3 regions of the Streptomyces sp. NPDC037410 genome follow, and region 1 is predicted to be linked to each of the others. Evidence: predicted binding sites of a transcription regulator. Region 1 holds the regulator's gene; each other region holds the start of a gene.
What was found. Region 1 encodes HrcA, which represses chaperone genes, less so after heat shock. Its sites were predicted from a motif close to TTNGCACTCNGNNNNNCNGAGTGCNAA; they were not measured.

Region 1 (3,272 bases):
ACAGGCCTCCGGCCGTCTTGTACCCGCCGGCGAGGAAGCCGAGGGCCCCGGCCTCGCAGACGGCCCCGACGAGCTCGGGACCGGAGGCGCCACCGGCCATGGGGGCCTGCACGATCGGAAACCGAGAGAGATCGTTCAGTGCGGTGGGGGACATATGGGCATCGTGCCATGCCGCGGGGAGGGACATGGAAAGGGGCGGTATCCATGAATGGATACCGCCCCTTTCCACACACAGGCCTACCGCCCGTTGAAGGCGTCCTTCAAGCGCGAGAACAGACCCTGCTGTCCCGGCTGGAACTGCCCCGTGGGCCGTTCCTCGCCACGCAGCGTGGCCAGTTCGCGCAGGAGCCGCTCCTGCTCCGCGTCGAGCTTGCTCGGGGTCGTCACCTCGACGTGCACGATCAGGTCGCCCCGGCCGTTGCCCCGCAGGTGCGTGACGCCGCGCCCGTGCAGCGGGATCGACTGGCCGGACTGCGTGCCCGGGCGGATGTCGATCTCCTCGACGCCGTCGAGCGTCTGCAGCGGCACCTTGGTGCCGAGCGCGCCCGCCGTCATCGGGATGGTGACCGTGCAGTGCAGGTCGTCGCCGCGCCGCTGGAAGACCTCGTGCGGGGTCTCGTGGATCTCGACGTACAGATCGCCGGCGGGGCCGCCGCCGGGGCCGACCTCGCCCTCGCCCGCGAGCTGGATGCGGGTGCCGTTGTCGACACCGGCCGGGATCTTGACCGTGAGCGTGCGGCGGGACCGCACGCGGCCGTCGCCGGCGCACTCGGGGCACGGCGTCGGGACGACGGTGCCGAAGCCCTGGCACTGCGGGCAGGGGCGGGAGGTCATGACCTGGCCGAGGAAGGACCGGGTGACCTGGGAGACCTCACCGCGGCCGCGGCACATGTCACAGGTCTGCGCGGAGGTGCCGGGCGCGGCGCCCTCACCCGAACAGGTGGTGCAGACGACCGCCGTGTCGACCTGGATGTCCTTGGTGGTGCCGAAGGCCGCCTCGTTGAGGTCGATCTCCAGGCGGATCATGGCGTCCTGGCCGCGGCGGGTGCGCGAGCGCGGGCCGCGCTGCGAGGCCGTGCCGAAGAAGGCGTCCATGATGTCGGAGAAGTTGCCGAAGCCGCCGGCTCCGAAGCCGCCGCCCGCGCCACCGCCACCGGAGGCCGAGAGCGGGTCGCCACCGAGGTCGTAGACCTGCTTCTTCTGCGGGTCCGAGAGGACCTCGTAGGCGGCGTTGATCTCCTTGAAGCGTTCCTGCGTCTTGGGATCGGGATTGACGTCCGGGTGCAGCTCGCGCGCGAGCCTCCGGAACGCCTTCTTGATCTCGTCCTGGGACGCGTCGCGGCGCACGCCGAGTACGGCGTAGTAGTCCGTGGCCACTTACGACTCCGCCAGGATCTGTCCGACGTAACGTGCCACTGCGCGTACCGCTCCCATCGTTCCGGGGTAGTCCATGCGGGTCGGTCCGACCACGCCGAGTTTGGCGACTGCCTCGCCGCCCGAACCGTAGCCGACCGAGACGACGGACGTGGAGCTCAGCCCCTCGTGGGCGTTCTCGTGCCCGATGCGTACGGTCATGCCCGATTCCTTGGCCTCGCCCAGCAGCTTGAGGAGCACGACCTGCTCCTCAAGAGCTTCCAGGACAGGCCTGATCATCAGGGGGAAGTCGTGTCCGAAGCGGGTGAGATTGGCGGTGCCGCCGATCATCAGCCGCTCCTCGTGCTCCTCGACCAGGGTTTCGAGGAGGGTCGCGAGCACGGTCGAGACCGTGGCGCGGTCCTCGACCTCCTCGAAGGACTCGGGGAGGTCCTGCACCAGCTGCGGCACGTCGGCGAACCGGCGGCCGACGACCCGGCTGTTGAGCCGGGCCCTCAGGTCGGCGAGCGAGGTCTCGCCGAAGGGCGCGGGGCAGTCGACGACCCGCTGCTCGACCCGGCCGGTGTCCGTGATGAGGACGAGCATCAGGCGGGCGGGGGCCAGCGAGAGCAGTTCCACGTGCCGGACGGTCGAACGGGTCAGCGAGGGGTACTGGACGACGGCGACCTGGCGGGTCAGCTGGGCGAGCAGTCGTACGGTGCGCCCGACGACGTCGTCGAGGTCGACGGCTCCGTCGAGGAAGTTGTGGATGGCCCGCCGCTCGGGCGTCGACAGCGGCTTGACGCCGGCGAGCCGGTCGACGAAGAGCCGGTAGCCCTTGTCGGTGGGGATGCGCCCGGCGCTCGTATGAGGCTGAGCGATGTACCCCTCCTCCTCGAGCACGGCCATGTCGTTGCGGACGGTGGCCGGCGACACGCCGAGCTTGTGGCGCTCGGTGAGCGCCTTGGAGCCGACGGGCTCCTCCGTCCCGACGTAGTCCTGGACGATGGCGCGCAGGACCTCGAGTCTGCGTTCGCTGAGCATCGTGCGCACCTCCAGCTGTCGTCGTCGTTCCGGTTGCTCCGCTTTTGGCACTCACCCTGTCCGAGTGCCAGCGATCCCCCGGCCAGTGTACGGCGGCGGGCATCGCTCCTGGCAAGGAGGCGGCGCCCGCACCGGCTAGCGTCGCCCCATGGACGTGGATTGGGAAGCGTACGGATGGGAGCGGCTCGCGGACGGGGTGGGCCGGCGACGGCTGCCCGGCTGGGACGCCACGGTCGGGCTGATCCTGGGGACACGGGCGGTCCTGCTGTACGACACGGGGTCCTCGCTCACGGAGGGTGCCGAGCTGCGTGCGCAGATCGCGGCGCTCACGGGCGGCCGGAAGGTGACGCACATCGCACTCAGCCACCCGCACTTCGACCATGTGCTCGGCACGGCGGCCTTCGCGGGCGCGGAGGTCTTCGGCGCGGTGGGCTCGGACGACCTCCTGAGCGGAGCCAGGGCCCGGGAGGAGCTGCGCGAGGACGCGGTACGGCAAGGGCTCGACCCGCAGGCGGCCGCAGAGGCCGCCGACGTCCTCGTCGCCCCCCGTCATCTGGTCTCGGGCGAGTGGACGCTCGACCTGGGCGACCGTCAGGTCCTCCTGGCGAACGTCGGGCCCGGCCACACGGGCCACGACCTGGCACTCTGCGTCCCGGGAACGCAGGAGATCGTCTTCTGCGGCGACCTGGTGGAGGAGTCGGGCGAGCCGCAGGCGGGCCCGGACGCGATCCCGTCCCGCTGGCCGGACGCCCTGGACCGGCTGCTCGCCCTGGGCGGTGAGGAGGCGGCGTACGTACCGGGCCACGGGGCTGTGGTGGACGCCACGTTCCTCCGGGCACAGCGCGATGAACTGGCACGCCGCTTCGGGGTGTCGT
Region 2 (3,272 bases), on a different contig from region 1:
CGATCCCGGAGCAGAGGTCCGCGACGCTCCGGACGCCGAGCGCCTTCATCCGGGCCGCCCGGTACGTGCCGACCGAGGCGCGGGTCGACTGCTCGACGCCGTTGGGCGTGAAGTACATCCGGTACGCGTCCTCCGCACCGAACTTCGCCACCGCCCGCTGCCGCAGCCGCGCCTGGCCGAGCGCCGCGGTGACGAGCTCGGCGGGATGGTCGCGGCGCAGCCGGGAGGCGACCGCGAGCTCCTGCGCGGGGTCGTAGTCGCGCAGGGCGGCGAGGAGCGTCTGCCCCTCGGGGGCGAGCAGGGCGGCGAAGGAGGCGAGGTCGGTCACCCGTCCCATTCTGGGGCCTGGGAGGGTGTGGGCCGGTCGGGGGACGGTGGGGCCGTACGGCGGTGTCGCGGCCCGGAAGGGGCTCTCGCGCTGACAGGATGCGGCGCCATGCAGCTCGTACGACAAAAGGACCAGATGATGACATACGGTGCGCATCACTCCCGCATGACGGCCAAGGGTGCGCACCGCTCCCGCCGGACGCTCGGGGCGGCGCTCGCCGTGGCCGCCCTCGCCTCCGCCGCCACGGCCTGCTCCGGCAGCGCCGAACCCGAGCGCGGCGCGCCCGCCCCCGCCGCCGAGAAACAGGCCCCCGCCGCCGGCGCCCTCAACGCGTACGTCGCGAGGGTCCGCGCGCAGCGGGCCGCCCGCGTGCTCGCCGCCAGGAAGTGGGGCCTCGCCAAGCCCCCGCTCGAAGCGCCCGCCCCGCCCGCCGTCAAGCCGAAGATCACCACCCGCAAGGGCTTCGAGACCGACGGCGAAGGCCTGCCGCCCGTCTTCACCACCGTGCCCACCAAGCAGAAGGTCGTCTTCCTCACGATCGACGACGGCGCGGAGAAGGACCCCCAGCTGCTGAAGATGATGAAGGAGCTGCGGATCCCCTACAGCGCCTTCCTCAGCGACTACGTCGTCAAGGACGACTACGGCTACTTCGCGAAGATGCAGAAGTCCCAGGAGTCCGGCGTCGCCCTGAACAACCACACCCTCCACCACCGGTACCTCCCCGCACTCTCGTACAGCGAGCAGAAGCACGAGATCTGCGGCATGCAGGACGTCATCGAGAAGCAGTTCGGCAAGCGGCCCTCGATCTTCCGCCCGCCGTACGGCAACTACAACGAGGACACCCTGGTCGCCGCGAAGAGCTGCGGCGTCAAGGCGGTCCCGCTCTGGGCCGCCGAGGCCTTCCCCGACCACATGGAGTGGCGCGAATGGGACCGGGACCTGCACCCCGGCGACATCGTGCTCACCCATTTCCGGGGCAAGGAGGACTGGAAGGGCACGATGCCGGACATGATCCGGCGGGTGATGAACGTGATCACGTCCAAGGGGTACGCGGTCGCGAAGCTCGAGGACTACGTGTGAGGCGGTTCGCCGCGCTCGCCGTGACCGGCGCGCTCCTCGCCCTCCCGGCCTGCGCCGCCCCCGTCGACCCGATCGAACGGCTCGTCCGGAAGGCGGCGGAACGGGTGAGCCCCCACCCCTCACCGGTCCAGCGGGTGGGGGCGGCGGTCGGCGCGAAGACCTGCGAAGGGGCCGGCGGACCTCGTACGGTCACTCGTACCGTCACGCGTACCGTCACGCCACGGAGCGATGAATTGGCACTCCGCTTGACCGAGTGCTAATCGCGGTCATAGTCTCGGCCCTGGCACTCCCCACTGGAGAGTGCCAACACAGCGACGGGCAGGTCCGGCACCCGCGACGACGGATCCACCTGGTCGCCACCTCAGACAGTTAACCCCGTGAGATCTCCGAAGGGGGAGGTCGGATCGTGACGACCACCAGCTCCAAGGTTGCCATCAAGCCGCTCGAGGACCGCATTGTGGTCCAGCCGCTCGACGCCGAGCAGACCACCGCCTCTGGCCTGGTCATTCCGGACACCGCCAAGGAGAAGCCCCAGGAGGGCGTCGTCCTTGCCGTGGGCCCGGGCCGCTTCGAGAACGGCGAGCGCCTGCCGCTCGACGTCAAGACCGGCGACATCGTGCTGTACAGCAAGTACGGCGGCACCGAGGTGAAGTACAACGGCGAGGAGTACCTCGTCCTCTCGGCTCGCGACGTGCTCGCGATCGTCGAGAAGTAATTCGCCGAAGTATCTGAACCAGATGCTTTGAGCTGCGCCCCTTGACCCCGCACCGGGCGTCCGGGGGCGCAGTTCGTTCCACGACATTCCGAGAGGGCTGAACCGCTCCCATGGCGAAGATCCTGAAGTTCGACGAGGACGCCCGTCGCGCCCTTGAGCGCGGCGTCAACAAGCTTGCCGACACGGTGAAGGTGACGATCGGCCCCAAGGGCCGCAACGTCGTCATCGACAAGAAGTTCGGCGCCCCCACCATCACCAACGACGGTGTCACGATCGCCCGCGAGGTCGAGATCGAGGACCCGTACGAGAACCTCGGCGCCCAGCTCGTGAAGGAGGTGGCGACCAAGACCAACGACATCGCGGGTGACGGCACCACCACCGCCACGGTGCTCGCCCAGGCCCTGGTCCGCGAGGGTCTGAAGAACGTCGCCGCCGGCGCCTCCCCGGCCGCCCTGAAGAAGGGCATCGACGCCGCCGTCAAGGCCGTCTCCGACGAGCTGCTCGCCACCGCGCGCCCGATCGAGGACAAGTCCGACATCGCCGCCGTCGCCGCGCTCTCCGCGCAGGACCAGCAGGTCGGCGAGCTCATCGCCGAGGCGATGGACAAGGTCGGCAAGGACGGTGTCATCACCGTCGAGGAGTCCAACACCTTCGGCCTGGAGCTCGACTTCACCGAGGGCATGGCCTTCGACAAGGGCTACCTGTCCCCGTACATGGTGACCGACCAGGAGCGCATGGAGGCCGTCCTCGACGACCCGTACATCCTGATCAACCAGGGCAAGATCTCCTCGATCCAGGACCTGCTGCCCATCCTGGAGAAGGTCATCCAGGCCGGCGCCAGCAAGCCGCTCCTGATCATCGCCGAGGACGTCGAGGGCGAGGCCCTCTCCACCCTCGTCGTCAACAAGATCCGTGGCACCTTCAACGCCGTGGCCGTCAAGGCCCCCGGCTTCGGCGACCGCCGCAAGGCGATGCTCGGCGACATGGCCACCCTCACCGGTGCCACCGTCATCGCCGAGGAGGTCGGCCTCAAGCTCGACCAGGCCGGCCTGGACGTGCTCGGCACCGCCCGCCGTGTGACGATCACCAAGGACTCCACCACCATCGTCGACGGTGGCGGCAACGCCGAGGACATCGCCGGTCGCGTCG
Region 3 (3,272 bases), on a different contig from region 1:
GTCACGACGTCGTCCGGCCGCAGAAGCCGAACACGATCGCCAAGTCCCTCGCCATCGGCAACCCGGCCGACGGCCCGTACGTCCTCGACATCGCCCGCCGGACCGGCGGCGCCGTGGAGGACGTGAACGACGAGCAGGTCGTGGACGCGATCAAGCTCCTGGCGCAGACCGAGGGCATCTTCGCGGAGACCGCGGGCGGCGTGACCGTCGGCGTCACCAAGAAGCTCGTCGAGGCCGGTCTCATCGACCCGGACCTCACCACCGTCGTCCTCAACACCGGCGACGGACTCAAGACCCTGGACGCGGTGGCCGACACCTCTCAGGCGACCGTCACCATCCGCCCGAGCCTGGACGCGTTCCGCGACGCCGGCCTGGCGCTCTGAAAGGTTACGAAGACATGGCCGTGAACGTCCGCATCCCCACCATCCTCCGCACCTACACGGGCGGTCAGTCCGAGGTCCAGGCCGAGGGCGCGACCCTCGCCGAGGTCATCGCGGACCTGGAGAAGAACCACACGGGCATCGCCGCCCGCGTCCTGGACGACCAGGGCAAGCTGCGCCGCTTCGTCAACGTCTACGTGAACGACGACGACGTGCGCTTCGAGCAGGGCCTGGAGACGGCCACCCCGGCCGGCGCGGGCGTCTCGATCATTCCGGCCGTCGCCGGGGGTTGCTGAGCCCCCGAAGGGCTTACCAGTCAGTACGAATTGCCCCTTCCGCGCGATAAGCGGAAGGGGCAATTCTGCATGGTTGAGCGCGGTAGAGTTGGGGAAGTCCCCTCCGCTGCTCATGCCGGGCGCATATGAGAATGCGCCCCCGCACGACAAGAAGCAGCCAAAGTGCGCGCACGTTGTGTACCTTCTGCGTGCTTTGCCGGGCCCGACTTGCCCCGTCATCTTGGGGATTCTCCCCAATTCCCCTTTCCGGGCCGCCCAGAATTCCCGGTCGAATGACCTGTTGCAGAGGGCAGTTGGGCAGATACATTCAGCCGCGGTCGACGCGTTCCGGCGCAGAGGTCTGACCCGGGTCCGCGAAGTGCGGGTCCCGCGCAAGGGCCAGTAATAGGGGAGTTAGGCATGGCTCAGGGCACCGTCAAGTGGTTCAACGCGGAGAAGGGCTACGGCTTCATCGCGGTAGACGGTGGTGCGGATGTTTTCGTCCACTACAGCGCGATCCAGATGGATGGCTACCGCAGCCTCGAAGAGGGCCAGCGGGTCGAGTTCGAGATCTCGCAGGGCCAGAAGGGTCCGCAGGCGGACATGGTCAAGCTCGCCGTCTGAGCGCGGCGCGATCGGCCACCGACGCAACGCCGTCGAGGGGTCCGCATCCCTGAGGGGATGCGGACCCCTCGTGCGTTCCCGGGGCTCCATCCGGAGTGTCCTGACAGTCGAGAGTCGCTTGCACCCTCCCGTCACCCGACCGCCACCCCTCATCGACGTTCCTTCGGAACGGCTTGCACTCTCCTAGGGCGAGTGCTAATCATTGGCGTTAGCACTCGGAAGGTGAGAGTGCTTACGAGGATCGGGCAGACGAGGTCCGCGGCCAGGTGGGGCAAGGAACCGCCGGGCACGCAGGCCGTCCGTCGCGGGCGTCGGCGCGGTCCTGGAGCGTTATCCACCCCATGTCCGGGAGGACCACTTCACATGGCCAAGATCATCGCGTTCGACGAGGAGGCCCGGCGCGGTCTCGAGCGCGGCATGAACCAGCTCGCTGACGCCGTCAAGGTCACCCTCGGCCCGAAGGGCCGCAACGTCGTCCTCGAGAAGAAGTGGGGCGCCCCCACGATCACCAACGATGGTGTCTCCATCGCCAAGGAGATCGAGCTCGAGGACCCGTACGAGAAGATCGGCGCCGAGCTGGTCAAGGAAGTCGCCAAGAAGACGGACGACGTCGCCGGCGACGGTACGACCACCGCCACCGTCCTCGCCCAGGCGCTCGTCCGCGAGGGTCTCCGCAACGTCGCCGCGGGTGCCAACCCGATGGCCCTCAAGCGCGGCATCGAGAAGGCCGTCGAGGCCGTCTCGGGCGCCCTGCTCGAGCAGGCGAAGGATGTCGAGACCAAGGAGCAGATCGCTTCCACGGCCTCCATCTCCGCCGCCGACACCCAGATCGGCGAGCTCATCGCCGAGGCCATGGACAAGGTCGGCAAGGAAGGCGTCATCACCGTCGAGGAGTCCCAGACCTTCGGTCTGGAGCTGGAGCTCACCGAGGGCATGCGCTTCGACAAGGGCTACATCTCGGCGTACTTCGCCACCGACATGGAGCGCATGGAGGCGTCGCTCGACGACCCGTACCTCCTGATCGTCAACTCCAAGATCTCCTCCGTGAAGGACCTCCTTCCGCTCCTGGAGAAGGTCATGCAGTCGGGCAAGCCGCTGCTGATCATCGCCGAGGACGTCGAGGGCGAGGCCCTGTCGACCCTGGTCGTCAACAAGATCCGCGGCACCTTCAAGTCCGTCGCCGTCAAGGCCCCGGGCTTCGGCGACCGCCGCAAGGCCATGCTGAACGACATCGCCATCCTCACGGGCGGCACGGTCATCTCCGAGGAGGTCGGCCTCAAGCTCGAGAACGCGGGCCTGGACCTGCTGGGCCGCGCCCGCAAGGTCGTCATCACCAAGGACGAGACCACCATCGTCGACGGTGCCGGTGACAGCGAGCAGGTCGCCGGTCGCGTGAACCAGATCCGCGCCGAGATCGAGAACTCCGACTCGGACTACGACCGCGAGAAGCTCCAGGAGCGCCTCGCGAAGCTGGCCGGCGGCGTGGCCGTCATCAAGGCCGGTGCCGCGACCGAGGTCGAGCTCAAGGAGCGCAAGCACCGCATCGAGGACGCCGTTCGCAACGCGAAGGCGGCCGTCGAGGAGGGCATCGTCGCCGGTGGCGGCGTGGCCCTGCTCCAGGCCTCCAACGTCTTCGAGAAGCTCGAAGCGGACCTGTCGGGCGACGAGGCCACCGGTGCCAACATCGTCAAGCTGGCCCTTGAGGCCCCGCTGAAGCAGATCGCCGTCAACGCCGGCCTCGAGGGTGGCGTCGTGGCGGAGAAGGTCCGCAACCTGCCCGTCGGCCACGGCCTGAACGCCGCGACCAACGAGTACGTCGACCTCATCGCCGAGGGCATCATCGACCCGGCGAAGGTCACGCGCTCCGCGCTGCAGAACGCCGCGTCGATCGCCGCGCTGTTCCTCACCACCGAGGCCGTCATCGCCGACAAGCCGGAGAAGGCCGCTGCGCCGGCCGGCGGCGGCATGCCGGGCGGTGACATGGACTTCTGAT

Region 2: the regulator HrcA is predicted to act here: its motif matches at 1,689-1,715, upstream of groES (co-chaperone GroES).
Region 3: the regulator HrcA is predicted to act here: its motif matches at 1,452-1,478, upstream of groL (chaperonin GroEL).

The regions. Positions count from the first base shown of each region.
Region 1 is NZ_JBVJWR010000001.1:372,382-375,653, forward strand. It holds gene ACZ7HT_RS01765 (nitronate monooxygenase) at 1-154, opposite strand, end outside; gene dnaJ (molecular chaperone DnaJ) at 238-1,377, opposite strand; gene hrcA (heat-inducible transcriptional repressor HrcA) at 1,378-2,397, opposite strand; gene ACZ7HT_RS01780 (MBL fold metallo-hydrolase) at 2,546-3,272, shown strand, end outside.
Region 2 is NZ_JBVJWR010000034.1:1,583-4,854, reverse strand. It holds gene ACZ7HT_RS35200 (THUMP-like domain-containing protein) at 1-337, opposite strand, end outside; gene ACZ7HT_RS35195 (polysaccharide deacetylase family protein) at 494-1,408, shown strand; gene ACZ7HT_RS35190 (hypothetical protein) at 1,405-1,668, shown strand; gene groES (co-chaperone GroES) at 1,815-2,123, shown strand; gene groL (chaperonin GroEL) at 2,234-3,272, shown strand, end outside.
Region 3 is NZ_JBVJWR010000006.1:239,494-242,765, reverse strand. It holds gene thrC (threonine synthase) at 1-383, shown strand, start outside; gene ACZ7HT_RS12545 (MoaD/ThiS family protein) at 398-676, shown strand; gene ACZ7HT_RS12540 (cold-shock protein) at 1,076-1,279, shown strand; gene groL (chaperonin GroEL) at 1,643-3,271, shown strand.